Regions from separate parts of the Bacillus jepli genome, predicted to be linked through region 3. Evidence: riboswitches for the same ligand, from Rfam matches in the RefSeq annotation. Region 3 holds a riboswitch; each other region holds the start of a gene.
The links. Region 3 has a riboswitch for cyclic di-GMP ahead of ABC371_RS01595 (EAL domain-containing protein). Riboswitches for the same ligand answer to the same signal wherever they lie in the genome.
Positions count from the first base shown of each region.

Region 1: it holds a riboswitch for cyclic di-GMP, as region 3 does, so the genes downstream of both, ABC371_RS07420 (leucine-rich repeat domain-containing protein) here and ABC371_RS01595 (EAL domain-containing protein) in region 3, are expected to answer to the same signal.
Region 2: it holds a riboswitch for cyclic di-GMP, as region 3 does, so the genes downstream of both, ABC371_RS11170 (EAL domain-containing protein) here and ABC371_RS01595 (EAL domain-containing protein) in region 3, are expected to answer to the same signal.

Region 1 covers NZ_JBDFMO010000001.1:1,471,079-1,482,430, forward strand. Annotated here, with positions in the region: gene ABC371_RS07395 (hypothetical protein) at 356-685, shown strand; gene ABC371_RS07400 (S8 family serine peptidase) at 1,075-4,200, shown strand; gene ABC371_RS07405 (signal peptidase I) at 4,385-4,912, shown strand; gene ABC371_RS07410 (hypothetical protein) at 5,151-6,308, shown strand; partial or broken gene ABC371_RS07415 (transposase) at 6,890-7,865, shown strand; cyclic di-GMP riboswitch class I at 8,131-8,216, shown strand; gene ABC371_RS07420 (leucine-rich repeat domain-containing protein) at 8,711-11,352, shown strand, end outside.
Region 2 covers NZ_JBDFMO010000001.1:2,197,429-2,208,780, forward strand. Annotated here, with positions in the region: gene ABC371_RS11160 (peptidoglycan recognition protein family protein) at 1-786, shown strand, start outside; gene ABC371_RS11165 (PilZ domain-containing protein) at 1,222-1,767, opposite strand; gene ABC371_RS11170 (EAL domain-containing protein) at 1,782-2,492, opposite strand; cyclic di-GMP riboswitch class I at 2,583-2,667, opposite strand; gene ABC371_RS11175 (hypothetical protein) at 2,938-3,108, shown strand; partial or broken gene ABC371_RS11180 (sporulation histidine kinase inhibitor Sda) at 3,255-3,371, shown strand; gene ABC371_RS11185 (hypothetical protein) at 3,520-3,786, opposite strand; gene ABC371_RS11190 (hypothetical protein) at 3,866-4,114, shown strand; gene ABC371_RS11195 (hypothetical protein) at 4,174-4,332, shown strand; gene ABC371_RS11200 (hypothetical protein) at 4,329-4,598, shown strand; gene ABC371_RS11205 (hypothetical protein) at 4,601-4,855, shown strand; gene ABC371_RS11210 (IS256 family transposase) at 5,162-6,361, shown strand; gene ABC371_RS11215 (IclR family transcriptional regulator) at 6,673-7,467, opposite strand; gene ABC371_RS11220 (NADH:flavin oxidoreductase/NADH oxidase) at 7,739-8,821, shown strand; gene ABC371_RS11225 (VOC family protein) at 9,223-10,221, shown strand; gene ABC371_RS11230 (amidohydrolase family protein) at 10,264-11,280, shown strand; gene ABC371_RS11235 (TRAP transporter substrate-binding protein) at 11,303-11,352, shown strand, end outside.
Region 3 covers NZ_JBDFMO010000001.1:328,993-340,344, reverse strand. Annotated here, with positions in the region: gene brnQ (branched-chain amino acid transport system II carrier protein) at 8-1,315, shown strand; gene ABC371_RS01610 (DMT family transporter) at 1,527-2,480, shown strand; gene ABC371_RS01605 (YehS family protein) at 2,530-3,039, shown strand; gene ABC371_RS01600 (nucleotidyltransferase domain-containing protein) at 3,311-4,015, shown strand; cyclic di-GMP riboswitch class I at 4,855-4,939, shown strand; gene ABC371_RS01595 (EAL domain-containing protein) at 5,339-8,329, shown strand; gene ABC371_RS01590 (Spo0E family sporulation regulatory protein-aspartic acid phosphatase) at 8,356-8,664, shown strand; gene ABC371_RS01585 (response regulator) at 8,688-9,086, shown strand; gene ABC371_RS01580 (GGDEF domain-containing response regulator) at 9,145-10,761, shown strand; gene ABC371_RS01575 (response regulator transcription factor) at 10,810-11,181, shown strand; gene ABC371_RS01570 (hybrid sensor histidine kinase/response regulator) at 11,168-11,352, shown strand, end outside.

The sequences.
Region 1 (11,352 bases), 1.1 Mb from region 3:
AAATGCTGTTAGACAACGCGAATGACACAAATAAACATGTCACTAATTAAATCAATTGAAATTCTATTAAACTATTCGAATCATAACAATTCACAGGAAGCAAGTGAATTAAAACTATAAACACAACGGCTGAGGTGCACAATGAAAATTGTATTTTTCATATTCGAGGAATTCGAAATTAATCTGGAATTATTAAAACATGCATTCAATCAATGTTTAAACTTCCTAGGATTCAGCATGATGATTTTAATCCTCGAATGGATTTTTTTAAAAGGAAGAACTTTTACTTTGGTTGTTTTTTTATACCTCATTACTAGCTATTAATCTTATTAGTTTGGTACAAAAAAAGGACCGATTGAAAAGTTTTGTGGTTGGATTCTTGATCTTCGCCATTCTATTCTACATCTTAAGAGTCCCAACTCATCCGGGTTCATTTCAGCATTGGATAACTCAAAACAAACAACTTTATTGCCCAAGCGGCTTTGATTGCGTAAAGGTGTCAACCTATATAGATGAAAAAGAAAACTTGGTTACAACTTCGGAAGTCGTTCCGATAATCAGTGACTACACAAACTGGTATCTCCTCTTCGCGACTGGTTACTTTTCTTACGAAGATAGCAGCGGAAAAGAAGTGCACTACAAAGGAATAAATATAGCGGGTTGGTGGATAGAAACTTCTGATTAAAAAGTTCCCTCATGCCAGTCACCGCAGTAATGTAATTTGGCTGGTGACTGGCATTTATTATTTCAAAATAGGAACCACTAGAACCGTCCCCATGGTCCCCGGTACCCACAGCAATTCATCCCTTTACCCTACTACAGCTTCAATGTGTTTGACCCTGTATACAACCATTCTCCTATACCCATCCCCTCCAATTCTCCTAAATCGACAAATACCAACAAGGTCATATCCCGTTTTTAGCCTAATTTGACTATGACTTTTAGTGCTAGTCCCAGAAATAGTAATTTAGTATAGTGTGAATACCCAGAAAATTTTGTAACGTTTTAGTGTCGAAATTTTCGAGTAGGGTGACTTTTTTTCAGTTTTCGTAGATTTATAAAGGGAGGATGAAAATGGCTAAGAAAATTTCAGCATTATTATTAGTTTTACTACTTGCGTTTAGTGGTAGCGCTTTTGCGTTTACTGGGTTTACACCAAACCAACTAGATGCACAGAAGCCGACGAGCGACATCGTAAACAGAGAAGCAACAGATGTACCGAATATTGATCCAGACCAAGAGGTGCGCGTTGTTGTCGAAATGGACGGAGATGCTCCGGTTGAAGTAGCGACAAAAAAAGGTAAAAAGTACGATCAACTTTCAAAAGGGGAAAGAAAGCAACTAGAAAAAGCTGCAAAGAACAAACAAAAAGCAGCGAAAGATAAAATTAAAGGAAAAAAAGTAAACATCAAGTATGAGCAAGAATTCGATGCGATCGTAAATGGCTTCAGTGGAAAAGTGAAGTACGAGGATATCGCAAAACTAAAAGAAGTCCCTGAAGTAAAAAATGTCTACATCGCAACTGAGTACGAGCTTCCAGAAGAAGAAGCAGACATGAAATACAGTAAAGAGTTAGTTGAAGCACAACAAGTTTGGCGTGACTTTGGCTACAAAGGGGAAGGCATGATTGTCGGAATTATCGACTCTGGTATCGACCCTTCTCATAAGGATCTTGTTTTAACCGACAGCTCCAAGGCTGACTTATCAGAGGCAGACGTCAACAATGCCATTTCTGAGTATACCCTACCAGGAAAGTTCTGGACGGAAAAAGTTCCTTACGGTTGGAACTACATGGATAACAATGATCACATTGTCGATGTAAATGCAGATACAAATATGCACGGTATGCACGTAGCTGGAACAGTAGCGGCAAACGGTGACGAAGAAAATGGTGGTATCCAAGGTGTTGCTCCAGAAGCGCAATTACTTGCATTACGTGTTTTTGGTGAAAATGTAGCAACTACTTACGGTGATATTTACATTAAAGCAATTGACGATGCAATTAAGCTAGGTGCAGACGTTCTTAACATGAGTCTTGGGTCTACAGCGGGATTCGTAGATGCGGAATCTCCTGAGCAACAAGCGGTTAAACGTGCCGTTGATAATGGAGTGGTTATGTCCATTTCAGCTGGTAACTCCACGTATTTTGGAAATGGTTATTTTTATCCGTATGCTTCAAACCCTGACTATGGGTTAGTAGGCTCACCAGGTGTTTCCTATGATTCACTTCAGGTGGCATCCTATGAAAATACGAATATGATTGTTGACGCAGTCAGCGTACAAGTGGGCGAAGGTGAACCATCTCAGGTAATGTATTTATCTGCTGGTCAAACAGAACCAGAAGGTGGGACAAGCTATGAATTAGTAGACGCTGGCCTTGGAACTCCTGAAGATTTTGTTGGTAAAAATCTAGAGGGCAAATACGCACTCGTTCAACGTGGTTCAATCGGCTTTGTCGATAAAGCATTAAACGCACAGAATGCAGGTGCTGCTGGTGTATTCATCTATAACAACACAGATGGAACAGTGAGCATGGCATCTGATGCAGCCATTACAATTCCACAATTATTTATGTTAAAAGCAGATGGCGATCGCTTTGCTGCGGCACTTAAAGGTGGTCAAACGGTTACCGTTTCATTTGACGGAGATCAAATGTCCATTCCAAACACAAATGCGGGAAAAATGAGTGACTTCTCATCTTGGGGAATTACACCAAACCTTGATTTCAAACCAGAAATCACAGCTCCAGGAGGGCAAATTTACTCAACAATCAATAACAACAAATATGCGATTAAGAGTGGTACATCAATGGCAGCTCCACACGTATCAGGTGGTTCGGCATTGGTATTAGAACGTGTAGACTCTGAATTCGCACTTGAAGGTGCAGCAAGATCTGAGCTTGCAAAAAAATTCTTAATGAACACAGCTAGTCCGGTAGACTTTGAAGGAGCACCAGTTTCACCGCGTCGTCAAGGTGCTGGTTTAATGCAGCTTCATGCAGCATTAACAACACCTGTTATCGTCACTGAATCAAACACAGGCGAATCAAAGGTAGCTCTTAAAGAAGTAAAAGACAATGTTGTCACATTCTCTTTAACAGCTGAAAACTTGTCTGATGAAACTGCTACGTATGAGGTAACTGCAAGTGCTCAAACGGATGCGCCTGTTAATGGCGGCGGAGTATATGTTTCAGCTCCTAACATGTTTGGCGCAATTGATTTAGGCGGAATTACAACAGTTAACGGTCAAGCAACAAGCACAATCGAAGTACCTGCCAATGGAACGAAAACATTTGATGTATCTGTAGATGTAAGTGAGTGGGATGAGGATTTAAAATCAATTTTCACAAATGGCTATTGGTTAGAAGGATTTGTAAAACTAACTGACCCAACGGATACGAATCCAGACTTAGTTGTACCTTATGTAGGCTTTAAAGGTGACTGGAATGCAGCGCCAATTTTTGATGCACCTGTTTGGGATGATACAGCATACTACGGAACAACTGGTATCATGTCCCATGTGAGTGGTAGCAGCTACAAATACTTAGGTGTCAATCAAGCAGGAAAGATAGATACAGATCTAATTGCTATCTCTCCAAATGGAGATGGAGCTAACGACAATGCAACCTATCTGTTATCGTTTCTCCGAAATGCAAAAGAATTTAATTTAAGTGTATTAGACAAAAAGGGCAAGCTTGTAAAAGAAATAGTATCTGAAGAATTTGTTCGTAAAAACCACTACGACGGTGGACAAGGTCAAATGTACTACTTAATCTCTGACTGGACGTGGGATGGAACCGGCAAAAATGGCAAGGTTGTACCAGAAGGTCAATATTTCTTACAGGCAGAAGCAACTCTTGACTATGAAGGTGCAGCAGAGCAAACACTGATAATCCCAGTAAAACTGGACGTAACAACACCGAAGGTAAAAACAAAACTAGGTAAAGACGGTAAAACAATCACAGTTGACGTCTCCGACAAAACAAGTGGCATAGCATACTGGGATGTATACGTCGATGGTAAACCAGTCACAGAGGCACCATACGTAAACGGCGAAACAGAACATGTCTTTGCAAATGAGCTCACAAAAGCCCAAACCGTAACAGTAGTAGCAGTAGACTACGCTGGTAATGTCACAACAAACGAAGTCAAAATCGGAAGCAAAGGCAACAACGGAACTACAGGAAACAAGAAAAACTAAAACTATGAGACTAGCAATCAATTCGGTTGCTGGTCTTTTTTTAGATTATACGCATAATGTAAAACACAATAAAGAACAAACTATTAATATTGTCCCTTGTCCAACAGAAAAAAAGTAGTTATAATCGAGTTACAGTGTTCTTTATTAAGAATTACCCTAACCTTTAAAGGGTGTGTTCTATGAAATGGGAAAAAAGATAGTTAACTGGTTAGGTAATATTGCGTTTCTAGTTTTTCTAATGATCACAATTGCAATCATACTATCATTATTATTATCAAAAAATCAGCAGGGGCAACCACCTTCTATTTTTGGCTATAAAATAATGACCGTCCTATCTGGAAGTATGGACCCGTTATTAGAGCCTGGAGATATCATCTTCGTAAATGTAATAGATCGCTATCAAGTGAAAGTGAATGATGTAATTACATATCAAAAAGGACAGCAAACCTTTGTAACCCATAGAGTAGTGGATATAGTCACAAATGGGGGAGATAGATCGTTTCAAACAAAAGGTGACGCCAACAATATAAATGATCAGGAATTAGTATCACCAAATCAGCTAGTGGGGACTTTAAAATATCACATCCCAAAGGTTGGCTATGTTACGAACGTGTTTAACAGTACATGGGGCTTATTTTTAATTGGTGGAGTAATCCTTGTATTTTTCCTAATAAAAAGAGTGAAATTTATTTCGATCAAAAAACAAGTTTGACCCATTTTTATTTAATAGGGTGGATAAGTGTTGTTAAAACGTTCTTTATTAGGAACAATTTATAGGTTTTAACTTTAGAGGGCAAGAATTCAAGACAATGAAATTCAACAATTCCCCTTAAAGTTCAAAATAAAAAAGCCAATGGTACGGAGGTGATTGAGTAATTTTAAAAATAGAATAGTAGAATTCTAGAAATTCGAAGTAGAGAAGTCCAAAAAATAAGGTAGGGGTGTTTAGTTTGAAAAGGAATACAATTTTTATCTTAATCTCAGCTCTGGTTCTTGTAACAGTTGCAACAGTAATAGGAACAGTAGCATACTTTTCGAAGAGCTTTACAAGTGATAATAACGTTGCGAAAGCTTCCGTATTCGATGTTGATGTTGTAGGTGCAAATGGGAAAACGATTGCTGATGAAAATTTTGACTTAGATGAAGAGCTTTACCCAGGTATGGAGAAAAAAGAAGTTTACAGCTTCGACATTCAAAGAAATAACACCAAGCTGCCAGTAGAATATGAGGTAAAACTTTCACCGAGTGGAGACCTTTTCCCAGAGGGTACAACCTCTCCTGTCGCTTTAACATTACAAAGATTGGTTGATGGAAATTGGGAAGATGTAGCTTTCGAAAGAAAATTTAAACCTCAAAACGACGAAGAAAAATTCAAGGTCTTTGTAGAGTGGGAGCATGGTGATAATGATATCGCGTTCCAAGGAAAAACAGGTAACATCAGATTAGAGGTAGTGGCAACTCAAGTCGATCCAGAACCTGTTATAGTTGATTTTGGTAATGCACAACTCACTTTATATAAGGACACCACATCATCTCAAAATACGATTGACTTTGAGAATATTACAAATTTCAAATTAAAAAATAAGAAGACTGGGAAAGAATACGCGGCTGGAACTAGTCCTTCGAATCGTAAATATACCTATGAGATGAAAGATATCCCAGTAGGTGAATACACAATCCATTTCGATATGACAAATGGAATGAGTGTGAAGGAAATTCAGCTTGGGGAGGTATACAAAGAAACAATTTATGATGCAGCAAATAATCCATTTGTCATTACAAAAGATAAAAAAGAATATGCAAAAATTGTATTAAAATCAGATCTTACATTAAAAGAAATTAAAACTTTGAACGACCTAAAAGTCCCATCAAATATCACATTTGATGAATTTAATGCAGCACTCCCAAAACAAGCGACAATTGTGGATTCTGCCGGTCAAGAACATCAGGTTGATTTGAAATGGGATATTCGACCATTTAATTTTGAAAACTATAAAAAACCCGGTACAACTACCTTGTACAGTGAATTTTTCAAACTGCCTGTGAACGTATCTAATTCTGAGCCGTCCCAAAGACTAGAAGTTAAGCTTAAGGTGGTTTTTGAGTAATCAATATCCCATATAAGAATTGGAGAATCTTCCTGAGATAGAGGAGGTTCTCCTTTTTTTAAAAAAAATTTTATCAAAGGTGTAATCCTTCTATAAAGACACAGCCAAAATCTAAAATAGACAAAAATAGCAAAATGGAGACACAAATTTAGATATTCAAGCAAAAACCAAAAAGTAAATGTTGTCGCAGTTGATTACTCAGGCAACAAAACAATCAGCAATTTTAAATCCTACAACCTACGTCAAATACTAGCAATCAATTTTGGTTGCTAGTATTTTTGTGCATGTCTCGCTGGATAAGGAGCTCTGGGAAAATCATTATCGCGCAATTATACCAGCTTAAAGCGCAATTCCTAAAAATAACACGCAATTCTCCAAAATAAAGCGCAAATATCACCATTCATCGCGCAATTCCCCATTATCCTAGTCTTAAGCAAGGGGACCAGTGGAACCGTCCGAGGTCACTGAAAAACGTTTCTAAATAACTGGAAAACGTAGGTTTTTATAAAAAAATACAAAAAACCCCCGATTTTGGTAAAATAGAGTTGTCGAAAAACTATCACCAAAAAGGGGGATTTTTTATGCTTAAAAGCAGAAAACAATTAAGCATGTACTCAATATTATACAATAAAATACCGGATAATCACATCCTTAAGCTAATGGACGAAGCAGTAGATTTTAGTTTTATTAATGAGCTACTTGAAGATTCATATTCTAAATATTATGGAAGACCAGCCAAAGAACCAGAAATGATGGTCAAATTACTGGTTCTTCAACATCTTTATAAATTATCTGACGAGAGAGTTATAGAAGATGCATCATTAAACCTTGCCTATATGTATTTTCTCGGGATAAACCCAGAAGATGATTTACCACATCCTAGTTTATTAGCAAAGTTCAGAGTACATAGATTGCAAGATGTCACATTAGATGAAATCATATTAAAAGTTGTAGAACAATGTGTAGAAAAAGGCATTATTAAAGATGCCGGTATTAGTATTGATACTACTCATTCCGAGGCAAACACCTTTAAGGCAACCCTTTTATTTTAAAAAGCCCATATTGGATCAAATCAAACAAATTGGGGCAAAACCTTATATACCTGTAAGTGCGATGTCTTACCGGTTAGATGAAGAAAGGTTTAGCTACAATAAGGATTCCGATGAATGGTTTTGCGTTCAAGGAAATAAAACAGAAAAAAAGAAATACTACAAAGATAAACGGGGAAAAGAATACTATAAATATTCCTTTGAAAAAGAACAATGTAGAAATTGTCCATTAAGGGAATTGTGCATAAAGGAAAAAAGAGTCGGTAAATTGTTAGAGGTTAGTATTAATACACCAGAGTTTTATGAATACAGCCAGGAAAAAAAGACCGAAGAAATCAAAGAAAAATATAAGGAAAGAGCTTGCCAAGAATGGAAAAATGGCGAAATGAAAAATTTCCACGGGTTAGATCGTGCCAGGGGGTACGGTCTAAGAAGCATGTCTTTACAAGCAAAATTAACTGCATTAGCAGTTAATTTAAAGAGGATAGCCAAGATACTATCCTCTAAAAAACCATCTTTTCCGCAAATAAATGACATTTATTTCAAAAATGAAGAAAAAACTTTTGATTTTCAAATGGCAGCATAGTTGTGAAGCTTTTTTATTATAAATATAGGGACTTTTTCAGTGGATTCGAACCGTCCCTTTGGCTCCGATTTCGACAAAAACCAACAACCTTCCAATACCAAAGTACTATTTACTATAAAAATAGGTCAAAAGACCCTTTTAATAGATTCGCGCACTATTCTATAGTAAATAAGAAGCATACATAAATCGTACGAAATGGCAAAATCATTGAAAAATGATGACGCAAAACTAAAGGGGCTACGGTCTATTGGACTATGCCAGCCAGTTTCCGAACACGAGGCTCCGTCGATTTGTGTTCACAAAATCGAAAGGGGAATATGTGTGAAAAAAGCAATTTACAAAGCGAAATACTATTGGCACAGCATGCAATTTAACAAGAATAGAACCCTATTAGAGGATTGTCTCTCCCAAAAACTCAAATCTCAAATTGAGTCAAAAATGCATTACCATGAGCGTGAAGCAATCAATTACATAGCTAAACTATAAAGCTATAGGAATAACCTACATAACCTGTAATAGACCAACGGAATCACCTTTGGTCTATTATTTTTTCTTTTTAAAAATCCAATCGTCCAATCTTATCATATGCTGTTCAAGTGGATAATTTCATGAATCCATTTGATACAAGCAACATAGTTCCTTATTACCATTTTCAATCTAGGTATTTAGCATTAAAAAATATTCAAAATTTATAAAAAATGGTATATAATAACCTAGTTGGTATTTTTCGACAAATATTTTAATAATTTACCAGGAGGGGAACTAGAGTGAAAAAACGCAAGTGGATTAAGATGCCATTAGTGCTAATCATGTTATTTTCTATTAGTAATCCGTTTACAGGCCAAACAGCGTATGCATCTGAAGAGCTGCCTTCAGATGAACAAGTAGACCAAACAGAAACGGAAACGGTACAACAAGAAAGTGAAGTGTCTGAAGAAACAGCATTAAATGAAGAGGCTGTCGAAAATCCAGTTGAGGAAGCACTATCATCAAATTATTTGAGTGTTAAAGGTGTAACGGATTCAACTGCAACTGTGGAGTGGTTTCGATATATTAATCATAGCGAAGCAGAAAAATACAAGGTTTACTTAAATGATGAACTAATCACAGAAATTGATAATATATATGTATTCCAATTTACATATATCGGACTCCAGCCGGAAACGGATTATACACTAAAAGTTGAAATTGTAAATCAAGATGGCGGTGTTGTGAAAGTCTTAGGATCCGCTACTACTCAGCCTGCTCCAACGGGAAAGGTTATTCCATTCAAAGATGAAACTCTTAAGTCTGTAGTAAAAAGAGAATTAGGCATTGTGGATAGAGAAGTTCGTGCAAGTGACATGAATAATCTTTATAGATTGAATGCTTGGACTGAAGGTATTAAGGATCTTTCAGGCTTGGAATTTGCGTATAATTTAGAAGATCTCAGCCTTAGTGGCAATGAAATTAGCGATATATCATCACTCGCTTATTTATCAAAGTTAAAAACGGTTAGTTTAAATGAGAACGAAATTACTGATTTCAAGGTATTAGAACAACTTCCGAACTTACAATATGTTACACTCTTCGGAAATGGGGAGGAATTTAGTAACGATACGATGAATGTAATCGAACATCTACTTGAAAATAAAGTAGAAGTGGATTGGACATTTTCATGGGAAAATCAAATTAACTTCACAAGTTTAACAGAATCTGAAGGTACATTTACGGTTGATTTTCCGAAAGTTGAGGATCGTGTAAAAAATTATCAAGTATATATCGGAGATGAACTCTTAGGAGAGTTTTTACCTGGAGAAAGCTATACACTTTCAGATTTGCTACCGGACACAGGTTACGAGGTAATTGTCAAAGCAGTTGATGCAAAAGGGTTAATTTGGTCAACTACTCATGGGTATTTAAATACAAAGGCATTTCCATCTGGAGATATTGTTACATTTGCAGACCCTGCATTAGAAGAAGCTGTCCGTAAGGAATTACTCATTTATTCACGTGAATTATATCAAAGTGATCTTAAGATGTTATATTCACTAATAGCTGAACATAGAGGTATTACTGATTTATCTGGTCTAGAAAAGGCTGGAAATTTATCATTTTTAGATTTAAGTGGTAATAAGATTGAAAATCTCGAACTGTTATCAAACCTAACAAATCTATCAAATCTTTATTTAAATTCAAACAATATTTCTGATATTACACCTTTGAGTGGATTGGAGAAATTACGAACCTTAACACTTCGAGGTAATAAGATTGAAGATATTAGTGCTTTAAAAGATTTAACAGCGTTAGCAGAACTGGATTTTTCTAATAATGAAGTAGAAGATATTTCCGCATTATCGACTTTAACAAATATTAGAACCTTATTATTAGGGGAAAATAAGATTAAAGTCATTAGTGTTTTAAAGAATTTGAGAGCGTTAGCAGAACTGGATTTTTCTAATAATCAAGTAGAGGATATTTCTGTCTTATTAGAACTCCCACGATTATATTTTGCAACTGTATACAATAACTCATTGGATTTGATAGAAGGTTCTGATGTCATGAATTTCATACAGACCTTATTAGATCGAGAAATAACGGTGATTTATGTTGAAGAAGGTGAAGAACAACCGCCAGTAGAAGAACCAGGCGAGGAACAACCGCCAGTAGAAGAACCAGGCGAGGAACAACCACCAGTAGAAGAACCAGGTGAAGAACAACCACCAGTGGAACAGCCAGAACCAGAACAACCTGAATATAAGAATCCAAGCGTTACAATTGAAAATACCAAGGTAACTGAAAATCAAATCCAAGTATCTTGGAAGGTTGAAAACAAAGAATCAGTTAGAAGGTATTGGGTATATGTAAATGGTCATGAGTATGCAATGCTTGATAAAAATGCAACAGAAATCACGATTAAAAACTTGCAACCCAATACTTTATACAAAGTTCGCCTTGTTGCTTTATCAAACGGTACAAATGATGCGAGTAAAGAAGTGGAAGTAAGAACAAAGGCTATTCAAGTTGTGACAATGCCTGTCATCAACAACGGAATTGCCAAAGTTCCAACCGTTGTCGTTAATAATATAGAAAAAGGCGAAACACTAGTTGTGAACCTTAATAAAGCCGATTCAGCAAAGGTTGAATTAACGAAAGAGCAAGTCAAGACACTTAAAGACAAAGGAGCAGACTTGGTTGTTGAAAACCAAAATGTTCAATTGCAAATTCCATTGAACAATCTACCTGAAGATAAAAAAATCGAAACAGTTGTTCAAAAAATGAAATCTGTAGAGGGAGCAGCAAGTCATGTTTATGACTTTACAATCTATGCAGATGGACAAGCGGTTCATACATTTGTGGTACCAATTACGCTAGTGTTTGATGTCAACGAAGAACAAGTGACAAACCCTGAGGATTTAAAAGTATTCTA
Region 2 (11,352 bases), 1.9 Mb from region 3:
GGAACTCCTAGTTCATCCCACTGGAATCAACCACGACCAGGCGGACGACAAGTGTGTGTACATGGCTTCATTGGCAAGGATAAGGATGGGGTAGTTCGTACTTATCAGACGTTGCCATGGAATCATCGTGGATGGCATGCTGGTGGAGCTGCTAACGATACTCATATTGGTGTAGAGATTTGTGAGGATGACCTAAAGGATCCAGTATATTTCGCTGCTGTTTATAAAGAGTCAGTAGAGTTATTCGCTATGTTGTGTAAACAGTTCAACCTTAACCCAGATAAAGATATTATCTGTCACTCAGAAGGGTACAAACTTGGCATTGCGTCTAACCATGCAGACGTTATGCACTGGTTCCCTAAACATGGTAAAAGTATGGATACATTTAGAAAGGATGTGAAGAAAAAAATGGCTACACCTACACCATCAAATGCACATGTGAGAGTAGTTGGGAACAGCGAATATGTCGGTAGAAAACTAATCGTAAAAAATGATGGGCTTTGGTTCTACAATGCACCACGTTGGGAAGTTTGCGACGGTACAAGTGATAAAGGACATACATTCACAATTGTTGAGGAATTAATCGTAGACGGTAGAAAAATGGTCAAATGTCATGACGGCAAATATCGTACTGCTGACCCTAATTTTGTAGAAATTACACCTAAGCCTTTGGATTGGCCATATAATGTCCAGATTGAAAACATCACTCATAAAGAAGCACAGGAGATAGTAAGAATGATTCAATCTCGTTATAAAGCAGCAAAGGTGTACGGTGTGTTAAAGTAAGGTAAAATGAAGTTATAAGTTGCAGAAGTCTTGGGTATAAAAGTTACTAAGGACGTGATGATATGCAACATGAAGAAAATTTTCCAAAAGGACTTTTCTGGGGAACGCTACTCAGTATACCTTTGTGGTTATCGTTTTTTGGATGGATAATGATATTTCTAATTGGTTAAGTTATTAATACTCCAATTATTTTCCCTTAGTAGTAGCCCTGTCTCTCCGGAGATGGGGCTTTTTTATTTTAGTTAAAATGTTGAGAAGTGTGACAAACTTAACTGCATTTGGTTATTCTTAGATTTATAATCAAGTTGAGGATTGCGTGGAAGTCAGAAAGGAGGATGCTGGCTTCGCGCAAAAGCACCTGTTTGAGATGGACAGATAGGTGGCTTTTTATGAAATTAAAAGCCCCCACATTAAGGTGAGGACTCGCAATATTAGTTAGCTTATCTTATTCCTTTGTTTTACTTGATAATTGTGTAATGCAATGTTTAATCTTTTGATGTCATTTACAGATAAATCAACAAACTGTACGCCATATGATATCGACTGTCCTTTAATATGATCTTCTCTTCGGATAATTTTACCTTTTAATTCGAATTCCTCATCCTGGAAATTAAAGCTTATTTTCATAATAATGTTGTATTTAACTGGGAATTCATAAGATGTTATAAATTTCAGACCACCTATACTTAAATCCTCAATTACACCATTAAATGACTTGTTTTTTAGTTTTCCTAAAGAATTATTACCAAAATCTATCAAAGTAAAGGAACCTTCAATTCCAGGTAGGGCGATTCTATAGGACTTTCTTTTATCAACTGGTTTGAATCTATTTTCTTTAACTAATTGACTTTTTAATGATTTATTATTTTTGCTTAAAGTTTCAATTAAATGACCTTGTTTTAGTAATTTACGTTCATCTCTAAGAAATAATATTAACAAAAAAATCAAAATTATAGTTTGTGATAAAACTATGTAGCTCAAAAATATCACCTCATTTAAACAACTTGAATGGCTTTAGGTCTTCCTAAAATAAAGCCTTGACCATATTTAACACCAATAGCTTTTGCAATTGCTAAATCCATTTCAGTTTCAAGTCCTTCAAGTACTAAATTAATATTATGATTATTAGTGTAATGAAGAATTGTCTTGATTAATTCCTGTTTTTTAGGTTCCCTATACAAGTTGTTAGAAAAATATTTATCTAACTTAATAAAATCCGGATCAAGCTCAATTATGGATTTGAGATTGGAATTTCCTTTTCCGACATCATCAATTGCAAAGAGTATTCCCTCTGATTTTAATTTTGAAATACTCTCTTTTAAACTAGAATAATCAGTAATTGTTTCCATTTCACTAATTTCAAAGATGACTTGTTGACTAAAGTAGTTGTTATCGGTAATAATTTTCTTTATAAAGGGTAGGAAATTTGTATTTGTAAGGGTAGATGGAAATACATTTAAAAACAAATATCCGTCCTTTTTTGAAAATCCTGCCGAATGGTAGGTAAATGCAGCTTTATGAATAGACCGCGAATCTAATTCATAGAGCTGTTTTTCTTTTTTTGCAAGGTTAAAAGTTTCTTCGGGATTTACATAATCTGAGGTTCTAAGGAGTCCTTCAAATCCTATCCTTGTCCATGTATGAATATCAATAATAGGCTGGAAAAAGTGTGAAAATAATTCATTTTGAATCAAATCACTAATCATTTTTAGTAATCACCCCTTTCATTCTAATTTTCTGAATAAAAAAAGATGACTACACCGAAATAAAACGGGAGTCATCTTTTCTCCGCTAATTTCGGTAACTCGACTACCATAGCAAGATTGCTTTAGGTTCGTAGCTTTGCGTCCTTATCTTTCGATAAGTTTGCCTTTATCGTATAGCATATTCAAATGTAATCCTTTTTCCATATTCTAGAATAAGACAAAAATCGAAAAATTTCAACATAAATAGACAAATAGATTAGTAATGAATAAAGAAAAAGTCGTTTTATGTCGAATGTTGTGTATTTTTATTATGAAACATTCGTGTTTCTGTCACATTTGTAAAAAGGTTTGTCCCTTAGCTTATTGAATACTTTTAAGTAAGGGGATGTTAATATGATTATTAATACAGAAATTAAAGAATTAACCGCAATTCAGGAATTTAGCAATGGTAAATTTGACAGTAGCAGAGATTACAAATGGTCAGTTTGATGTGTTTGTATTGCCAACGCAGTGGGGACATCAAGAAGTAAGGGTTACAAAATCGGGTAACAAAGAAGAAATTGTAACTGAAGCATTGAAGGAATTTGAGGAATTGAATAAAGTTAAATTATCATGAAAAAAGGCCCTGTCTCTTAGCTGAGGTAGGGCTTTCTCATATTAGAATTGGTTTTGGGTCCAGGACTCATTCTAAATGCTGGATAAATATCGGTAATTAGTGTATATTTATTCCTGTCGTGATTTTATTGAAAGGAGAAATATCCAGTGAGGCGTCTTACAGATCAACTATTAATTGAAGCATATGATCAAGCCAATAAATTAAAGTTGAATAATGAATTCATTTCCCTTTTGAAGACTGAGATGCAAAGAAGGAACCTTAACGATAATAACCATCACGAAACTCCATTGTACTCTTCAAAATACACCTCAAGATTAACTACATAAAAGAATACAATCTCGGACTCTTGCATTGAAATCATACTATAATAAATGGATTAAAAAAGCCTTATCTCTTATTGTGATAGGGCTTTTAAAACGGCAAATCATCCTTCGGTGGTATTCTCCTTATCTGCCTCGTTAATTCCGTTATATCCTTATTTCCTTCATAAAGAACCTTCTTTATTAATGTTTCCCTATATCCAGTTTGTTTGATTATGTCCTGTATGTACTGATAGGCGATGATGGCCACAGTAAGATCAGGGTTATTTTTATATTCCCTTGGATTGATATCAAAAGCCCCACCACTTCGAAGTTTGCTCCCCTCGATGTCTAAAAACACATCTATATTTACTTTCATAATAATCTTCCTTTTTTTCTAAAAATCATATCATAAAACGGTCATACGAGTCATACCCTGTACAAAGGGGGTGGGACAATTGAGTAGTAATAGGAGTAAAAATAAAGTAGTAAAATCAGTGTCTTTTAATATCACAAATGAAGAAGATGTAAAGTTTTTAGAACACATTGGCGAAACGAATTTTAGCGGCTATGTTAAAGACCTTATAAGAGAAGATGTTAGGCGCCGTAACCAACCATTGAAAATCGTAAAAAAGACAGAGAGAGGGGGAGTTAAAATTGATTTAAGGGGTAGTAATACCCCTCCCTCCTCTCGGGCTCTCGTGTAACACTGTAACACGGTTGACGTTGTCAATTGACACTACTTTTTCAAAAGGAGAGAAAAGAGATGGGAGTAGAGGAGTTAATTGAAAAGCTAATGGAGTATTCAGCGAATAGCATGAAATTGTTTCAAGAAGATAAAATAAGCCACGAAGAAATGGAGAGAAGGGTAGCGAGTGTGCACTTGCAGTTGATGGAGTTTAACAAGGCTGGTGTCGGTGTATGATAGAAGGGAAGGGACTAGGTAGTAAGAAAATTAACCGTGTGAACTTGTCTCTGTCGAATAGTTATAACAAAAAATTGAATCGACTGGCTACAGCTTGCAATATGAAGCCTACGACATTAGCAGCTCGATTAGTTGAGTTGAGCCTGGACAATAATAAGCTTGTCTCACAGTTGCAGGATGAGTATTGCACACATCATGCTTATCGAGTCATACCGGTAAAAAAATATGGCAGTAATGATATCGAATACTTGCTTCAGGGGGACTGATCATGAGCTGGATGTATTTTGTATCAGGTGGCATTTCCTTTATGTTTGCTTATTTCTTATTTACTGGAGAAAGAGAAAATGACGCAGATGATTCAGAAGAAAATGATGATATAGAGGTGAATGATCATAAAACAAGAAGAGTTGAATTATCATGCCAAACATGCCGGAAATTAAAATGGCATAGAGAGATTGAAACGTACTTATTTGAATGCATGAAATGTAAAAGAAGAGTCGATTTAAGAAAGAAAGTGTCTTGAAAAAAAGAGCCTATCAAATTGATAAGCTCATGATGAATAGTGATACCATTAATGATACCGTTTTTTAATAAAAACATAAAAAAGTAATGAAAAATTGATTGCACATATATTCATAAACCTTGATTTTATGCACTTATACGTTTATCATTCGTTTATACATAGTCGAGATGGAAGGTTCAATCGGATAATAAATCAAAGAAACTCGTTTGAGAGACGGTGCGGAAAAAGTTGTGTAAATAGGTTTCAAATCAATCCTCCTTGGCAAGAATTAGGATAAATAATTTTTGCCAAGGAGGTTTTTTCTACATGAAATTACCAAAGGAATTAATCAGAGAAATTGTAAAGGAACAAAAATTCACTAGTACCAATCAAATCATGGAAACGATCAAAGAAATGTTTTCCGATGTATTGGAGGAAGTGCTCCAATGTGAAATTGATGAGCAACTGGGTTATGAAAAGCATCAACGTCGAAATGATGGACCTAATAATTATCGAAATGGTTCAACAAAACGGAAACTAAAAACACAATTTGGTGAAGTTGAAGTAAATGTTCCTAGAGACAGAAATGGCTCGTATGAGCCGCAAATTTTGGACAAATACCAAAGAAATGTGGACGGACTAGAAGAAAAGATTCTTTCCCTTTACGCTCATGGTATGTCTACAAGGGATATCAAGGAACAAGTCAAGGATCTCTATAATATTGAGATTTCCTCAGAGCTAGTTAGTAAGATTAGTGAAAAGATTATGCCACAAGTAAATGAGTGGCAGAGCCGTCCACTTGAAGCCTATTATCCTTTTATTTTTATGGATGCCATTCATTATAAAATTCGGGATAATCACCAAATTGTCTCGAAGGCAGCTTATGTTGTTTTGGGAATTAACAATGAAGGATATAAGGAAATATTGGGTATTTGGGTTGGTGGAAATGAAAGTAGTAAGTTTTGGTTAGGTGTGTTGAACGATTTGAAAACGAGAGGCGTTAAAACAGTTAATCTTTTCTGCGTAGATGGGCTTACAGGGTTTAGAGAGGCCATTCAAGCTGTGTATCCTTTCGCTAGTATTCAACGTTGTATCATTCACCAGATTCGTTCAAGTACAAAATACGTTTCTTATAAACATTTAAAAGAATTTGTCGCTGACTTAAAATTAATCTATACTTCCATCAACGAGGAATCGGGAATGGAAAGGCTCATAGAATTTAAAGAAAAATGGGGTAAAGAGTATCCATCTGCCGTAAAATCATGGGAAGAAAATTGGGATATTTTAGCTACCTTCTTTGCATATCCTCCAGAAATTAGGAGAATAATATATACTACGAATATTATCGAAGGACTACATCGTCAATTTAGGAAAGTGACAAAAACAAAGTCTATTTTTCCTAATGATGATAGTTTAAGAAAGATGCTTTATTTAGCATCTCAAAACATTACCAAAAAATGGACGATGCGTTACCGTAATTGGGACATGATCTTGAGCCAGCTTGAGATATTGAACCAAACATCATAATTGGGGACTCTGTCCCCAAACCCCTGAAGTTTAACGCATTTGTTTTCCCTAAAACGGACAAAAATAACGGACAGATCAAGTCCGTCCGTTTTAGTGTAAAAACCATAAAACCGCTCAGGTTGCACTTCTGCATTGCCCTATCCTGTTTTATGGTAAAAGGCAATTATAGTATTGCCAGGTTATATTTTTTCATACCTATTATTTCTTGCCTTGCGAAGATTGTTGAATATTACTTACACAAGATTTTACGCAGACCCGTTTGAGATCATCTCAAACGAGTTTTTTTAGGCTCTATAATATGTGTAGCCCTTTTATCTGACTTCCAGAAATCTCTTATCATACCCTAATCTTTCAGAAGCTTCATTTCCAGCGTTCATCACTTTTTTAGCGATATCCGGCACCTTATAATCTGGTATACGCTGAAGAGGACCTACTATATTTATGGCGGAAATAACTTTTCCTGTAAAATCACGTATAGGTGCTGACACGGATCTTGTTCCTTCAGTTAATTCCTCAGTACTAATCGCATACCCTCTTTCTCGGACTAATTCTAGTTCCCTTCGCAATTCATCGGGATCTGTAATACTTTTACTTGTATAAGCATGCAACCCTCTTTCGATTGCCTTTTCCACAAGATTTTCTTCACCAAAAGCAAGGAGTACTTTGCCAGAGCTCGTACAATATGCAGGGTTTTTCCTTCCAAGGTGGGTAAGTATTCGAACCGGATGGCTACATTCTTCCTTATGAATATAAATGGTATCCAAACCATCTAGAATCGATAAATGTGCTGTTTCTCCGGTGTCATGTACTAATTTATGTAGTAGGGGGGCAGCTTCTTTATGGATTTCCAGGTGATTTGTAACAATGCCACCTAGTGTCAAAACAGATAATCCAAGCTTATACTTTCCAGTCCTTTTCTCTTTTACTACAAAACCTTCATGAGCTAGAGTAGTAAGTAAACGGCTTACCGTACTTTTTGCCAGACCGAGAGATTCTGAGAGCTCACTCACACTTTGTGTTGGTTCAAATGTAGAAAAACTTTTAAGAATTCGTAATGCATTACTGACGGATGAGAGAATTTGTGGATTATTGTTATTCTTTGACATTTCCATTCCCCTTTCGTTCGTAGTTCCATATAAAGGAACATATTCATTTACGCTTCTTACAGCATTTGTCCAAAAATAATAGTATCTTCTAAAAATTCTATCATTTTTATTCAGTTGTGTACACGAAAAGATAACGTATACAAATAAAGTTGTTATGTGTTCCACATAGAGGGACTCAGCACTTTTGTTTATGTTTTTTCACTCATATAATGGGAATTAGTTTTGAGACTATTAAGAATAATTGTGAAATATAAGGAGGAGAATATCAATCATGGATACCAGAGTAGGAAAATCAGGAAATCAATTAATGAGCCCATTTATTTGTAAAGGTTTAGAGCTGAGAAACCGCGTTGTAATATCACCACTTTGTCAATATTCGGCAGTTGATGGAATGCCTAATGACTGGCACTATGTACATTATACCTCAAGGGCAATAGGGGGAGCGGGACTTATTATTATTGAAATTACAGGCGTCGAACCAGATGCTAGAATTACAGAGGATGGACTAGGTCTTTGGTCTGACCAGCATGCTGCAGCATTTAAGAGAATTGTGGATAGCTGCCATCAATATGGTTCTAAGATTGGAATTCAAATTGCACATGCGGGACGAAAATCAGAATATCTCCCTGTACCTGTATCTTCAACAGAAAAGCCGTTCGATCCTACTTTTAATCGACCAAAAATGCTCACAACAGATGAAATTAAAGAAATCGTTGAAAGCTTTCGTTTAGCTGCAAGACGTGCTGTAAAAGCTGGTTTTGATACGATTGAAATTCAAGGTGCACATGGTTATTTAATTCAACAATTTCATTCACCATATATCAACGATCGTACGGATGAGTATGGACAAGATTTGACTAAATTTGGTGTAGAAGTAATTAAAGCTGTCAAAAGTGAAATGCCAGTTGATATGCCATTAATTATGCGTGTGTCGGCCAAGGAGTATGTCGCCGGTGGATATGATGTCGATTACATGAAACAAGTTTGTAAGCAATATGAGAAAGCTGGAGTTGACATGTTTCATATTAGTTCTGGAGGCGAAGCTTCTTATGAAGAATCTGGAATGACACCTCGAGGTAACCCTGAATCAAAACAAGGGTATCAAGTGCCATTTGCAAAATCCTTTAAGCAATCCTTTGATATACCGATTATTGCTGTTGGGAGAATAGAAGACCCTCGATTTGCCAATTCGTTAATTGAGAACAATGATGCTGATCTTGTTGCGATTGGAAGAGCGATGTTAAAAAATCCATATTGGCCGCTTAGTGCAGCAGCAGAACTGGAACAACCCATTCCTACGCCAAGACAATATGAAGCCGCATTTGAATTTAAGGTTTCCTATGCTCCGCAGTAAGAGGAAGAAATGAGACAAGTAAAAAACTTTATAAAAATACCGGATAATGGGAACGGGTTCGGTTACAAGCAAAATGCTTTATACTGATGCTCGTTCTTTTTTTTAGCAACAATATAATAAACTTTTAAAGTGGAAAAAAGGAACTCAGCTCTTTTAAATTTTTATAATTTTTTTAATCTTGTTCCACATAGAGGAATCTAGCGCTTTTGTTTGCATTATTGACTACCTATAATAGAAACTAGTTCAGAAATATAATCTTGTAAACAAGTAGAAAATCCCATATTTTTTTACAATGAATTATCCGAATAATGGAAATTAACTAATTTTTCATACAGATATGTAAGCGATTTCTATTATTGGATGACTCATTCAATAACAAAAGAAATTGGAGGTAAATGAAAATGACATTATCAAATGCAAAACAAAAAGAGGTAGAACTTACAGAACTAGATTTGAAATTATCGAATGTTGCACACATTGGTCATGCGTCAATCAATGTGACTAATCTTGAAAGATCTACATGGTTTTTTACTGAGGTTCTTGGACTTCATGTTTCTGCAGAGGAAAAAGATAAGGTTTATCTAAGAGCATGGCAGGATTGGGACCATCACACATTGGTTCTCAATAAGTCCGAAACATCCGGACTGGACCATTTTGGCTGGCGAGTTAACTCAGAAAAGTCGCTTTATGCATTCGAAAAATCGTTAAAAGAATCAGCTACAGACTATGAGTGGATTGAAGGTGGAACTGAACTAGGACAGGGTGATGCTATTAAATTCTACAGTCCATCTGGTATTCCTGTTGAGCTTTATTGGGAGATGGAGAAGTACTCAAACCCACTGACTGCTTCCAAATTGCCAAGTCATCCAATGAAATACACTGGAAAAGGTGCAGCACCTCGCCGCTTTGACCATGTGAATGTGATGGTGAATGATGTTGCAAAAGAGCAGGAATGGTGGACAAATTTTCTAGGAATCCATCATCGTTACTATATCCAAAATGAAGTCGATGTTCGTCTTGGCTCATGGCTAAGTAAAACAAATATTGCACATGAAATTGCCCTTATGCGCAACAGTAATCAATCAGGGGCACTTCTTCATCACGTAGCTTATTTCTTGGATTCCCCAGATGAATTGCTGCGTGCACTGAATATCATGGCTGAAAATGACATCAAAATCGAGTGGGGACCAGGAAAACATGGTACAAGTGGTGCACAATTCCTTTATGCTTTTGAACCTTCAGGAAACCGAGTTGAACTGTGGACAGGTGGAATGCTTATTTTCGCACCAGACTGGGAGCCAATTGAATGGCAATCAGGAACGGGACAGTTTGGGCTTGATATGTGGGGCAGCACACCACCAAAAAGCTACTTAACTTATGGTACGGAAATAAAAAAATAGATAGATGGTTCATTAGATTTTAAGAAAGGAGGGATTTTAGCTTTGGCAAAAAAGTTACGAATTGATTTTCATACACACATCATTTCTGAAGATTTTCCAGACCTGGCAGCAAAGTATGAAGATGACCGATTTCCAACCTTTGAAAAGACATGCAGTTGTGGTGCAGAAATTAAGATACAGGGCAAAACATTTAGAAAAATTACAGACCAGACATGGGATCCTGAAAAGCGAATAGAAGACATGGATAAGGAGGGTGTTGATATTCAGGTACTGTCACCCATTCCAGTTACTTTCACCTATTGGTCGGATTCACAAGCAGGATTGGAGCTTGCCCAGTCACAAAATAATTTTATCGCTTCTGTAGTAAAGAAATACCCGGATCGATTTATTGGAATGGGCACAGTCCCACTTCAAGATATTCATCAGGCGATAGGCGAGATGGAGAGGGCTGTTTATGAGCTTGGGCTTAAAGGAATTCAAATAGGATCCAATGTGAACGGACTGAATCTAGATGACGATTCCCTGTACCTTTTTTTTGAGGCGGCAGCAGAAATGGGTATTCCACTTTTTGTCCACCCATGGGCAACGCTTGGACGAGAAAGGTTGCAACGTTTCAATTCAATGTATACAGTCGGAATGCCATCGGAAACAGCACTAGCAGCAGGAAGCATTATTATGAGCGGAATGCTGGACAAGTTGCCAAATCTAAAAATTTGTTTTGCGCATGGTGGAGGCTCGCTGCCTTATATCCTTCCTAGAATGGATAAAGGCTGGGAAGTGTGGCCTGATACTCGGAATACAGAAAAACCACCAAGTTACTATGCGAAAAAACTGTATTATGATTCACTCGTTTACGATCCGGATAATTTGAAATTTATGATTGAACGTTTTGGAACAAAGCAAATTATTGCCGGATCTGATTATCCATTCCTTCTTCGCGAAAAGCCGGTGGGAAAGGTTATAGACAGCCTTGGGGAGATTTCAGAAGAGGATGCAAAATGTATGCTAGGACAAAATGCATTGGATTTTCTTGGATTGAATGAATTCGTTAAATCTTGATCGTAAAAACGGGGGGAAAATTATGAAAAAGTTTAAATTAGTGTTTGTGCTTGTTGTGATGACAGCTGTTCT
Region 3 (11,352 bases):
ATTACATATGAATAAAACTCTAAGAGATAGTAGTATTATTGGACTTGCGCTGTTTGCCACATTTTTTGGGGCCGGGAATTTAATTTTTCCACCCTTTTTAGGGCTACAGTCCGGGACGGGCTGGTTTAGCGGCAGCATCGGATTCATTATTTCAGGGGTCTTTTTCCCTATAATGGCGATTTATATTATCGCTTATGCAGGTGGTACTGTAGACCAATTGACTAAAAAAGTGCATCCTAAGTTTTCGCAATGGATACTACTAGGCATCATGTTATTTTCAAGCTTTATCGCCATACCGAGAACGGGGGCTGTTACCCATGAATTAGGTTTTCAGGCAGTTTTTCCATCGATTCCAGCAGCACCTATTGTTATCATTTTTTTCGCGTTAACTTATTACTTTGTCAATGACAGGAACAATGTTATCGATAAAGTGGGAGCTTTTTTAACACCTGCATTAGTTGTCATTTTAATTGCTATCATCATAAGTGGAGTCATAAATCCAGTTGGACAACCAGTGGACACAGACATTTCAAGTAGTTTTGTTAATGCATTTCTTGGCGGATATCAAACTGGGGACTTATTAGTAAGTTTTATGGTTGCAAGTGTGTTTATTTCACATATTGTTGGTAAAGGATACCGGACTGAAAAGGAAAGAAATAAAATGATCGCATTTGCCGGGCTCATCGCCTTTATCTTTTTAGTGCTCATCTATTCGGGTCTTTTATATTTAGGAGCTTCAGTTAATGGGATGTATCCTCAAAACATAGACAGGGCTGAACTATTATTAGGGATTGTAGAATCGATATTAGGTAAAGGTGGGCTGTACGGATTAGGGATCGTGGTGGCATTAGCATGTCTGACTACTGCGATTGGCTTGACTACAGCTGTTGCTCAATTTTTTGATCGTTTCACAAATGGGAAGCTAAGTTATAAAACAACGGCGGCCATCGTTTGCGTCCTTGGCATTACCATTGCATTATTAGGTGTAGATCGAATCGTATTTATAGCAACACCGCTTTATGAGGCAATCTATCCGATTTGTATCGTGGTCATATTGGTTGGGATTTTCCATAGGCATTTACCAAACGCTGCCTCCTTTCAAGGTGCCGTGTTATTAACAGTGATTATTAGCGTAGCTCAAGCTATGACAGCAGCTATAAATATACCATTTGTATCTCGTTTAATTGGGATGATTCCATTGAGCAGTAATGGGTTCGCATGGTTAATTCCAGCAATCATTGGATTCATCGGTGGAGCAATAATTGGAAGGTTTATAGAGAAGGAGAAAGCTACAAAGCAGTCGATTGCTAGTTAAAACAATAAACCAATCTTGCCTGACAACAGTGTTTAACTGGTTATGTTACACTGTTTGCCAGGCATCTTTTTTTGTGGAGGTTTCTGTGAAACAAAAAATGGGGTGTCCCGAGCACTCTTGCAATCCGATTTCCCATAAACATACATTGCCAAAACCCTGACAATGCAATAGGATATACTTATTTGTGGAATGATTTTTAGGAGTTGACACCATGAAATGGATTTTTCAGAAGAAATGGTCAGTTATAGGGATTGCAATTTTTTGTTCGCTTTTGTGGGGAAGTGCTTTTCCTGTTCTAAAGGTGAGTTATGAGGAACTGCAAATGTCGCCCGATGATGTAATCGCTAAGGTTGTATTTGCGGGAATACGCTTTTTGCTTGCGGGTTTGCTCGTCTTAGGATTTTTATTAATCATAAAGCCGAAAAGAATAGTGGTTTCGAAAAGGAGTTTTCTCATTCTCCTTTTACTGGGTGTAATTCAAACAGCCCTACAATACTTTTTCTTCTATAATGGATTAGCAAAAGTGTCAGGTATGCAGGGGGCTATTTTGTCGACTGTTGGAACTTTTTTCACTGTTATACTAGCTCACTACTATTATAAAAATGATCGATTGAATTGGAAAAAGTCAATTGGTCTACTTGCTGGTTTCACTGGAATTGTGATAGCAAACTGGGGACAAGAGCTTAGCATAAGTTTTCAGTGGGATGGCGAAGGATATATGATTCTAGCAGGACTTACTGGTGCGATTGCAACCATTATGGCCAAGGAGCTAACAAATGGTATTGATCCTTTTGCCATTACTGGATGGCAGTTGAGTCTAGGTGGACTAATCATGCTTATTATTGGTCTACCGATGATGCATACAGGATCAATCACTTTTACACCATTTGGATGGGGACTATTAATCTACTCTGCTGTACTCTCAGCTGTTGCGTTTGGCCTCTGGTATTCGTTGTTAAAATATAATCATGCAGGTGAAATTACAATATATAAGTTCATTGTACCGGTTTCTGGAACGATCCTGTCTGCTATTTTCATACCAGGTGAAAAATTAAATCTGTATATTCTAGTGGCGATTGCCATGGTTGCGATCGGGATTATTGTTTTGAATTATCGTGGAAAAGGGAATAAAGCTAATAAGAAAACTGAAAAAATTGCATCATGACCCATAAAGGCAGTAATGACTACTATTTGTAAAAAAGGGAGCTTAAAGAATGGATAATAACGATATATTAATTCGGTTGAGATATGCATTGGAAATTAAAAATAAACAAATGGCAGAGATTTTTAAACTTGGTGGCATGGAGGTATCGGTACCAGAGGTAGTAAAGATTCTCACAAAGACATACGACGATGATGATTATGAGAATGAAGATCAAATAAAATGTACTCACAGTATGTTAGACTCCTTTTTAAATGGGCTTATTATTTACAAAAGGGGAAAACAAGAGCCGAAACCAGGACAGCCGAATCCACCAGAATCTCCTCTAAAGACAAGTGGAAACGTGAATAATCTCCTTTTAAAGAAAGTTAAAATCGCACTGGCTTTAACGACTGAAGATATGCTAGATATTTTTGATTATGTAGGGTTAAGGGTAACAAAAGGAGAACTAGGTGCTTTATTACGAAAAGAAGGTCATAAGAATTATAAAGAATGCGGAGATAATTTCGCCAGAAACTTCTTAAAAGGGCTAGCTATCAAATACAGGGGAGAAGGCTATTAAAAGATACGACAATAAAGTGAAAAAGAAAACTGGTTGGTTTTATTAAACTGAAAAATACCCGTTCATTAAAAAATGATATGCAATTTGGAGAAGGTGATTTCTGTAATCAACAGGAGTCATCTTCTTTATATTTCATTAATACTTGAGATAATAGCCCTCTGTTAAACATTGTGGGTCCAGCAAAAATAGCCAGTAATTATTTTACAGATACCTCCTACGTTATAGAACACTAATCATCTAGGTGAATATCTTGGTAAGGGAGGTGTTTTATATGAGGGACTCGATCAAGAAAATAGCTAAACAGTTTATCGTTTCCCACTATCCTGAATCCGATATCGTCTGGGTAGGTGGAAGTGCAGTTTCTGGAAATATAACGACAGAATCTGATATAGACTTAATTATTATTGATGAAACAGAAACACCAAGACTTGAATGTTATCATTTTCTTGGGTGGAAAATAGAAGCATTTATTTACACGGCTTTATCATTAGAGTTTGAATTTCAAACAGCTAGATATAGAGGAATGCCCACCATCATTAAAATGTGTGCCGAGGGTCTACTTATAGAAGATAAACAAGGGAATGGAAAGGAACTCCAAAAAGAGGCAAAAACCCTTTATGAACAGGGTCCACGACCATGGGATGAAGACAAAATAAATGATGCAAGGTATCAAATTACCGATTTTTTGTCAGACTTTAGAAGTTCAGAAGACTTTGCGGAAAGTTTATTTATTTTAAATAAGGTAATAAATACGTTAACTGAACTGATTTTAAGGGCAAATGGCAAATGGCTTGGTGAAGGAAAGTGGATGGTTAGATGCCTTAAATCATATGATAAAGATATGTGTGAAAAACTGATTGAATCTACAAAGACATACATGAATACAAATGATAAAACGGAACTCATTTCATTCATTCAATCTACACTTGATCATTATGGTGGAGAATTGTTTGTGGGTTACAAAGGATACTTTTAGACTCTCAATATGAAATAATTCACCTGAATTTTAGATTTCTCCATGTTTGTCTCAGTCCCCGAGCCCCTTTGTGGCATAACCTATATTATCATTTGATAAAGGAGGAGTTTTATTATGCCATTTTTCGTAGGCGGTCCTCGTTTCCGTTTCCGTCGAGGTCCCTTTTTTGGTCCTCGCTTTGGCTTTCGTCGCGGTCCCGGTTTTCGTTTTCGCCGGGGTAGATTTTTTTATTAAGAGTGGTCTTTTCTTTTGATTGAAACAGAGGGACGGCTCTCTCGTTCTTTTATATTTTCCATCCCAATAACAACATATCTAAAAGTCCAATGAAAAGAGAAAAGAGGTTGATTTCCTACTATATGTAGAGAATCAACTTCTTTTCATTCATATTAATAGACCAGTTCTTTATACAAGTACGGTATTGGAGTTGAACACTCAAACTAAATTTATTGTAACGCTAGAAGTTGTTTGTTTTAATAACTTGCTGGTAAGCTATCCGGAGCCTATGCCCAGCATATTACAAAAAAGGTCCCATCTATCTTTTTAATCAAAGGTAAAAATTAACTCGTATAAAGAAGGAAGGACAGACAAGTAAATAGAATTTAATTTGGTATTTTACATACTATTCTGAATCCCTCTTGGGGAGGAATCTAGTGGTGCGCACGTCCAATAAGCAGTCATTAATATGTAGTAAAAAGTACAGAAGGGAATTAGGTATTAATATTAATTATGCCACATATTTTGTGGTTTTTTCTGGTATTTTGTTTAAGTATGTTGAATGTATAATATTTTTGTCATATTCTGTAAAAGACTAATTTATTATATGTAGTTAATAAGTTCTATATCGATAAATGCAAACTTATCTAAAGGTAAGGACGCAAAGCCACGAACCTAAAGCAACAATGCAATGGTAGTCGGGTTACCTAAAATAGTAGAGAGAAAAAGATAGCTCCCGTTTTTCGGTGCAGTTATCTTTTTTTCTAATTAACAATGACTAAAGTATTGGGTATAACTTTTATGGTATAAACGACAATTATCCTTCCCTTAAAGAGTATAGGAACCCCTTCCTAATTGAAATAAGAATACCTTCCTATATGAATAGGAAGGTAAGGTGATTCTTTTTGTTGACAAATTACGGCAAAATTAGCATATAAGCACCAATAGTAAGAAAGTTTTATATACATTAACATTATTTCACTTTAGATAACCTAGAGATATAATCCTGAAACTTTTCCGATCTATTATTAACATAAACGCTATGGTCTTATTAGCTTCCGAATATAGTTTGTTATAGAAAGATATACCTTAATTAATAGGGGGATATGAATGGCGAAACTATCTTTTTTTAAGCAGCTAACTATGTTTTCAAATAACGATGTATATTTATCAAAGGGAAACATGGAAAATGATTTATTCTTAATAAAAAAACTTATCGATAATCATCCACATCCGGTCTTGGCATTCGACGAGAAAGGTAATCTACTGCATTTTAACCAGTCAGTCATTAAGACATTTGGATATAGTGAAAAGGAATTACCAAGTAAATTACTACAGTATTTATATAGCAATGACAAATACAAAAGAAAGAAATATTTTCAACTTGTTTTGAATGGTAATGTACAAAATTATCAAACTCCAATCTCACATGCAAACGGAAATATAATCTATACCGATGTTAATCTAATACCTGTAAATAATAGTGATGGGGAAGTAACTATGATTTATGCAGTTGCTAAAGATATAACATCTTACGTCAAACACGAGAAAGAGTTAGTAAAAATCAAAAAAAGCCTTGAATTAGCGCAAAAAGTAGGGGAAATCGGTAGCTATGATTATGACATTATTGAGGATGAAGCCTATTGGTCGAATCAGATGTTTGTGCTATATGGAATTGAAAATATAGAGGAATTTGTACCAACCTTTGATAGTATTGTAGAACTTGCTCATCCCGATGATCAGGAAAAATTTAAAACAGCCATTCTATCGGCTATTGAAGAAAGAAGAAATTTTAGTTTTGAATTTAGAATTCTTCGTAAGGATGGGACAACTATTCATGTATATAACCAAGCAGATGTAATCTTAGACGAAAATAGGAAGCCAGTTCGATTTATAGGTACCGTTCAAGATATTACAAAAAGAAAAGTGATCGAACAAAAGCTCAAAGATAACGAAAATCAGGTTGAACATATTTTTGATAATTTGGATGCAGGCATTTGGTCATTTGATATAAAAAAAGGTAACTACAATTTGATATCTAAAGGAGTAGAGGCGATTACAGGTTATTCTCCTTCTGACTTCGGTAATCAAATTACCTGGGATTCACTAATCCATCCGGACGATTATACTGAGTATCATAATAAACAACTAAAAAAGTTAAAAGGTGAAAATCTCTATCATCAATACCGGATTATTCATAGAAATGGGGATGTTGTGTGGGTTCAAGATCAAACATTGCCTGTTCTTAACAAAAATGGTGAAGTCATTAGGTTTGACGGGATTATTACAAATATTACAGACCAGAAAGAATATGAAAAAAGAATTCAATATTTGGCTTTTCACGATTTTTTAACGCAACTACCAAATAGGATGCTTTTTGAAAATAAAATAAATGAGTTAATCACAGCTTCAGATCATGTTAAAAAACACTTTTCAATTCTTTATTTAGATTTAGACCGTTTTCGAAATATAAATGAATCACTAGGGCACCAAATTGGGGACAAATTACTATCTGAATTTAGTCAAAGAGTGAATATGTTATTAAGCAAAAACTCTTTATTTGCAAGATTAGGTGGAGATGAATTTGGACTTATTTTTTGGAATTACGAAGACTCAGACTACCCGATTAATGCTGCCAAATTAATCATTGACTGTCTCGATCTCCCATTTTTCATTGAAGATTTCGAATTACTTATAACCACAAGTGTTGGAATAAGTACATTTCCCGAGAATGGGACTACCATGGAGGAATTAATAAAAAATGCGGATGCAGCTTTGTATAGGGCAAAGGCAAGTGGCAAAAATACGTATCAGATTTATTCTTCCTCATTAAGTATTAATTCTTTCAAACAGTTTTATCTTGAAAGGGACTTAAGAAAATCGATTGAGAGCAATCAATTAGTCGTATATTTCCAACCAAGGGTTGATTCAAGTACAGGGAAAATTGTAAGTGCTGAAGCTTTAGTGCGATGGGAACACCCCATATGGGGACTGGTTTCTCCAGTTGAATTCATTCCACTCGCAGAAGAAACTGGTTATATTAATGAAATTGGAGATTGGGTATTGGACCAGGTATGTAGGAATATCACAAAATGGAAACAGCAAACTCTCGCAGTGGTGCCTATATCTGTTAATATATCAGCGCAACGGTTTTTAAAAAGCGATTGGAAAGGGAAATTTGGTACTATTTTAGAGGAAAACATTATAGATCCTTCTTTAATTGAAATTGAAATAACTGAAACAACCATGATTAAACATGAGGAAGCCGTTAAAATAGCAATACATTATATTAAAAGTCTTGGGTTTAAATTAGCGTTAGATGATTTCGGGACTGGATATTCCTCTATTACTTATTTAAAGGACTATCCGATCGATACAATTAAGATTGACCAGTCTTTTATTAAACACATTGCAAAAACTAATAATGTAGAAACGATTATTAAATCTCTTATTTTTATGGCTAAAGGTTTGAATATGAATGTTGTAGCTGAAGGTGTGGAAACAATCGAGCAATTGTCATTTCTGAGACAGCAGGAATGCCAAGAAATTCAAGGATATATTTTTAGTAAACCCGTTCCAGAGAAGACTTTTCAAAAATTATTAAAGAAAATGATTTTGAAGCCGACCTTTAATAGCAACACAGCAACGTTCTCGAACAGAAGGCGATATTACAGGATTAATCTTTTATTTCCGCTTAGTTCACAAATGACACTCACCTCTATACTTGGAAATAAGGTTCAATTAGGAAGTACAGAGGCCTTAATTGAAGACATTGGACCAGGTGGGTTACGGTTTTTATCAACTATTCATTTACCTGTACGGCCAGATATAACGTATCAATTCCATACAAAGATCATGGATGAGATGGTTACCTTAAATGGACATGTGGTTTGGAAGGAAGAAGTTAAGGGTATATTCCAATATGGTCTCAAGTTCATAGTTGATGAGAATCAAAGAGATCAGCTTGTTAAATTCCTTAATCAGTTTTCCACGCAGTTAAGAAATAATCCATTTGTACCTAATTGCAATTTTGTCAAAGAGGAAAAAATAAGTTATTTAAAAAAAGTAGTCACAAAGAATAATTCAAATGAACTAAACTAATTAATTTTAAGGTGGGGTGTCTTATAATGATAAAGGATAACTTTCAAACAAAAGAAACAAATCTTAAAGTGGAAAATTTAAATTTAAGACAAGTTTTAAGTGAAAGTTACGATTTATATGCACTCCATAATTTAGATTATTTTCAGTTAGTTAATAAACTGGATTCCCTTTTAATCGAATACTATGAAGATTTACTCCTTAACTTAATTACCATTTCGAGAGAAAAGTTGCTAAAGATTTCCGAACAAAAAGGAATCAGAAGTCAAGAAACAATTACGGAGAGCCAGAGACTTGATAAACTCATTATACAATATCAAAAGCTTCAAAAACTTTAACTTATTATTACTTGTGAAAGGGGATGACGAAATTGAGAAAAACCATATTGATTGCTGATGATTCCTTATTTATGAGAAATTATTTAAAAAGTTTAATAGCTAGAGAAAACTATAAAGTCATCTCGGAAGCTAGTAATGGTGAAGAGGCTATCATTAAATATAAAAAATGCTTACCCGATATCGTTTTTATGGATATAACAATGCCCAAAGTCAACGGTATCGACGCACTAATAGAAATAAAAAAACTCGATCCAAATGCAACAGTAATTATGTGTTCTTCGTTGGGACAAAAATCATTTATTACAGATGCATTAAAAAATGGAGCTGCGGATTTTATCATAAAACCTTATTTCAATAATCTTCATGATATATTAAAGAAAATTGAATACCACTCCACATCAACCAGATTGATAGTAAAGTAACAAACTTCATCATATAGGTATATGAAGTTGCTGAGATAAGGAGTAAGGGAGGATAACTTTGGAACTTCAAAAATATAAAAGTCACCTGTTAAATAATATAAACGAAAAATTGTCAGAATGGTTTGGTTTAAATGCAAGTGAAAAGGTTTCGAATGGAGAGGTATATCGCTTTATTCATTCCATAAAAGGAACATCAGGGACACTTCAAATGGACCATCTTATGTTACTCGCGGAGAGTCTCCTAAATAAAATGGATTCCAATAGTGATGATGTGTGGAATCAAGACGAATTACAAAAATTTTTGTTGCCATTAATTGAATTTACTTACGAATATGAAAACCAAGAAGAACTAACCTATTTAGAAAATGAAACTACACATCTTGATGCACCCTTAATTCAAATTATTGATGATGACCCTTCTATGCTAATGATGTTAAAAGAGGCGCTGGAAGAAAAAAATTGGATCGTGATGGCCTATTCCAATCCGAGACAAGCTGTTAAGCAGTATTTTGAAATGCAACCGGATTGTTTAATCTTAGATCTTCAGTTACCTAATCAAAATGGATTTGAAGTTCTTAAAGAGATTCAGGAATATAATGATAAATATTTTGTTCCAACCATTATGATTAGCGTACAAAATGACAAACAAACGCGAATAGAAGCATATCAAAAAGGGGCAGATGATTTTATCACGAAACCCATTGATCTTGAAGAATTTATCGTAAAGGTCAATCGTCATATAGAAAGGAAAAAAATCTTTGAACAATATGTATTGATTGACGAATTGACTCAAGTTTATAATAGAAAATTTCTTAATGATAGTTTACCTCGCTTTTTTCAGAATTTTAAAAGGTCAAAAGAGCCTTTTTCTATTAGTATCATTGATATTGACCATTTTAAAAAAATTAATGACACATACGGACATCTAATGGGTGATAAAGTACTAAGGGATTTTGCTCAGTTTTTAAAACAGAATATACGTAGTTTAGATATGTTATATCGTTATGGTGGAGAAGAATTTATCATTGTATTTCCAAATACCACGAGTGAAGATGCAACAAAAAAGTTAACACAATTAAACAATGACTTTTCCAAAACCATTTTTACAAGTGAAGACCAAAGCTTTTCAGTCACATTTTCCGCTGGGGTATTTATGGTTACGGATGAAACTCTAGCAGAAAAAGAAGCGATCAAAGCCGCCGATAGTTTATTATATGAAGCGAAAAGAAATGGTCGAGCTAGAGTTGAGTGCTCACAGATGTTAAATACCTATAAAAAAGATGTTCTCAATGTATCGGTGGTAGATGATAATTTCATTATTCGAACTTTGGTAGCAAATGCATTAGAGTCTTTATCATTTGAAAATATAGAACTAAATATCAAAGTGTTTGAGGATGGTCCATCCTTTTTACAATCAACACATGCGCATGAAGATGTTAATCATTTATTGATTCTTGACGGAGTGATGCCGAATATGGATGGGATCGATGTTCTTAGAAAAGTAAAGGTAGGAAAAGATTTTCTAAGATATAGAGTGATTATGCTTAGTGGTCGGAATAGCAAAGATGATGTAAAACAAGCTTTAATGCTTGGGGCAGATGACTATATCGTAAAACCACTTAATATGGCTGATTTCCAAGTAAGGATTAGAAATATGTTAGATAGATTGTACTAGTTTGTTATACTTATATAATTTATTTTATCAAAATGGGGTGCTTATCAATTGAAGAAAATATTACTAGCTGAAGATGAGGAAGTCCTACGCATGTTAATTGCTGATACATTGGAAGACGAAGGTTATACGATTGTAGAAGCAGCAGATGGTGGTGAGGCTGTGGACTTATTGGAAACCAACCATTACGACTTGATCATTTTGGATTATATGATGCCAGTTTATACGGGTCTTGAAATTATTGAAAAGATAAGAACTGCAGAAACAAACCAACATTCGAAAATTTTGATGCTGTCCGCTAAAAGCCAATCTTATGAACAAGAAAAAATTAAACAAGCTGGTGCCGATTATTTTATGGCAAAACCGTTTAGTCCAATGAATCTTTTAGAACTGGTTGAGGAAATTCTGAATGAAAGTAATTGATTATATTAACCAATCAATATCCCGTCAAGTACTCGGTTTGATGGGAATTTGTTTTCTTTTCTTTATCACGGGTACGATATTTTTATTTCATTTTCAAAAAAATATTCAAAATGAATATGTTGGTCAAAGGGAAAGCATTGAAAGTAAACAAGAAATAATCAGTACTATTTA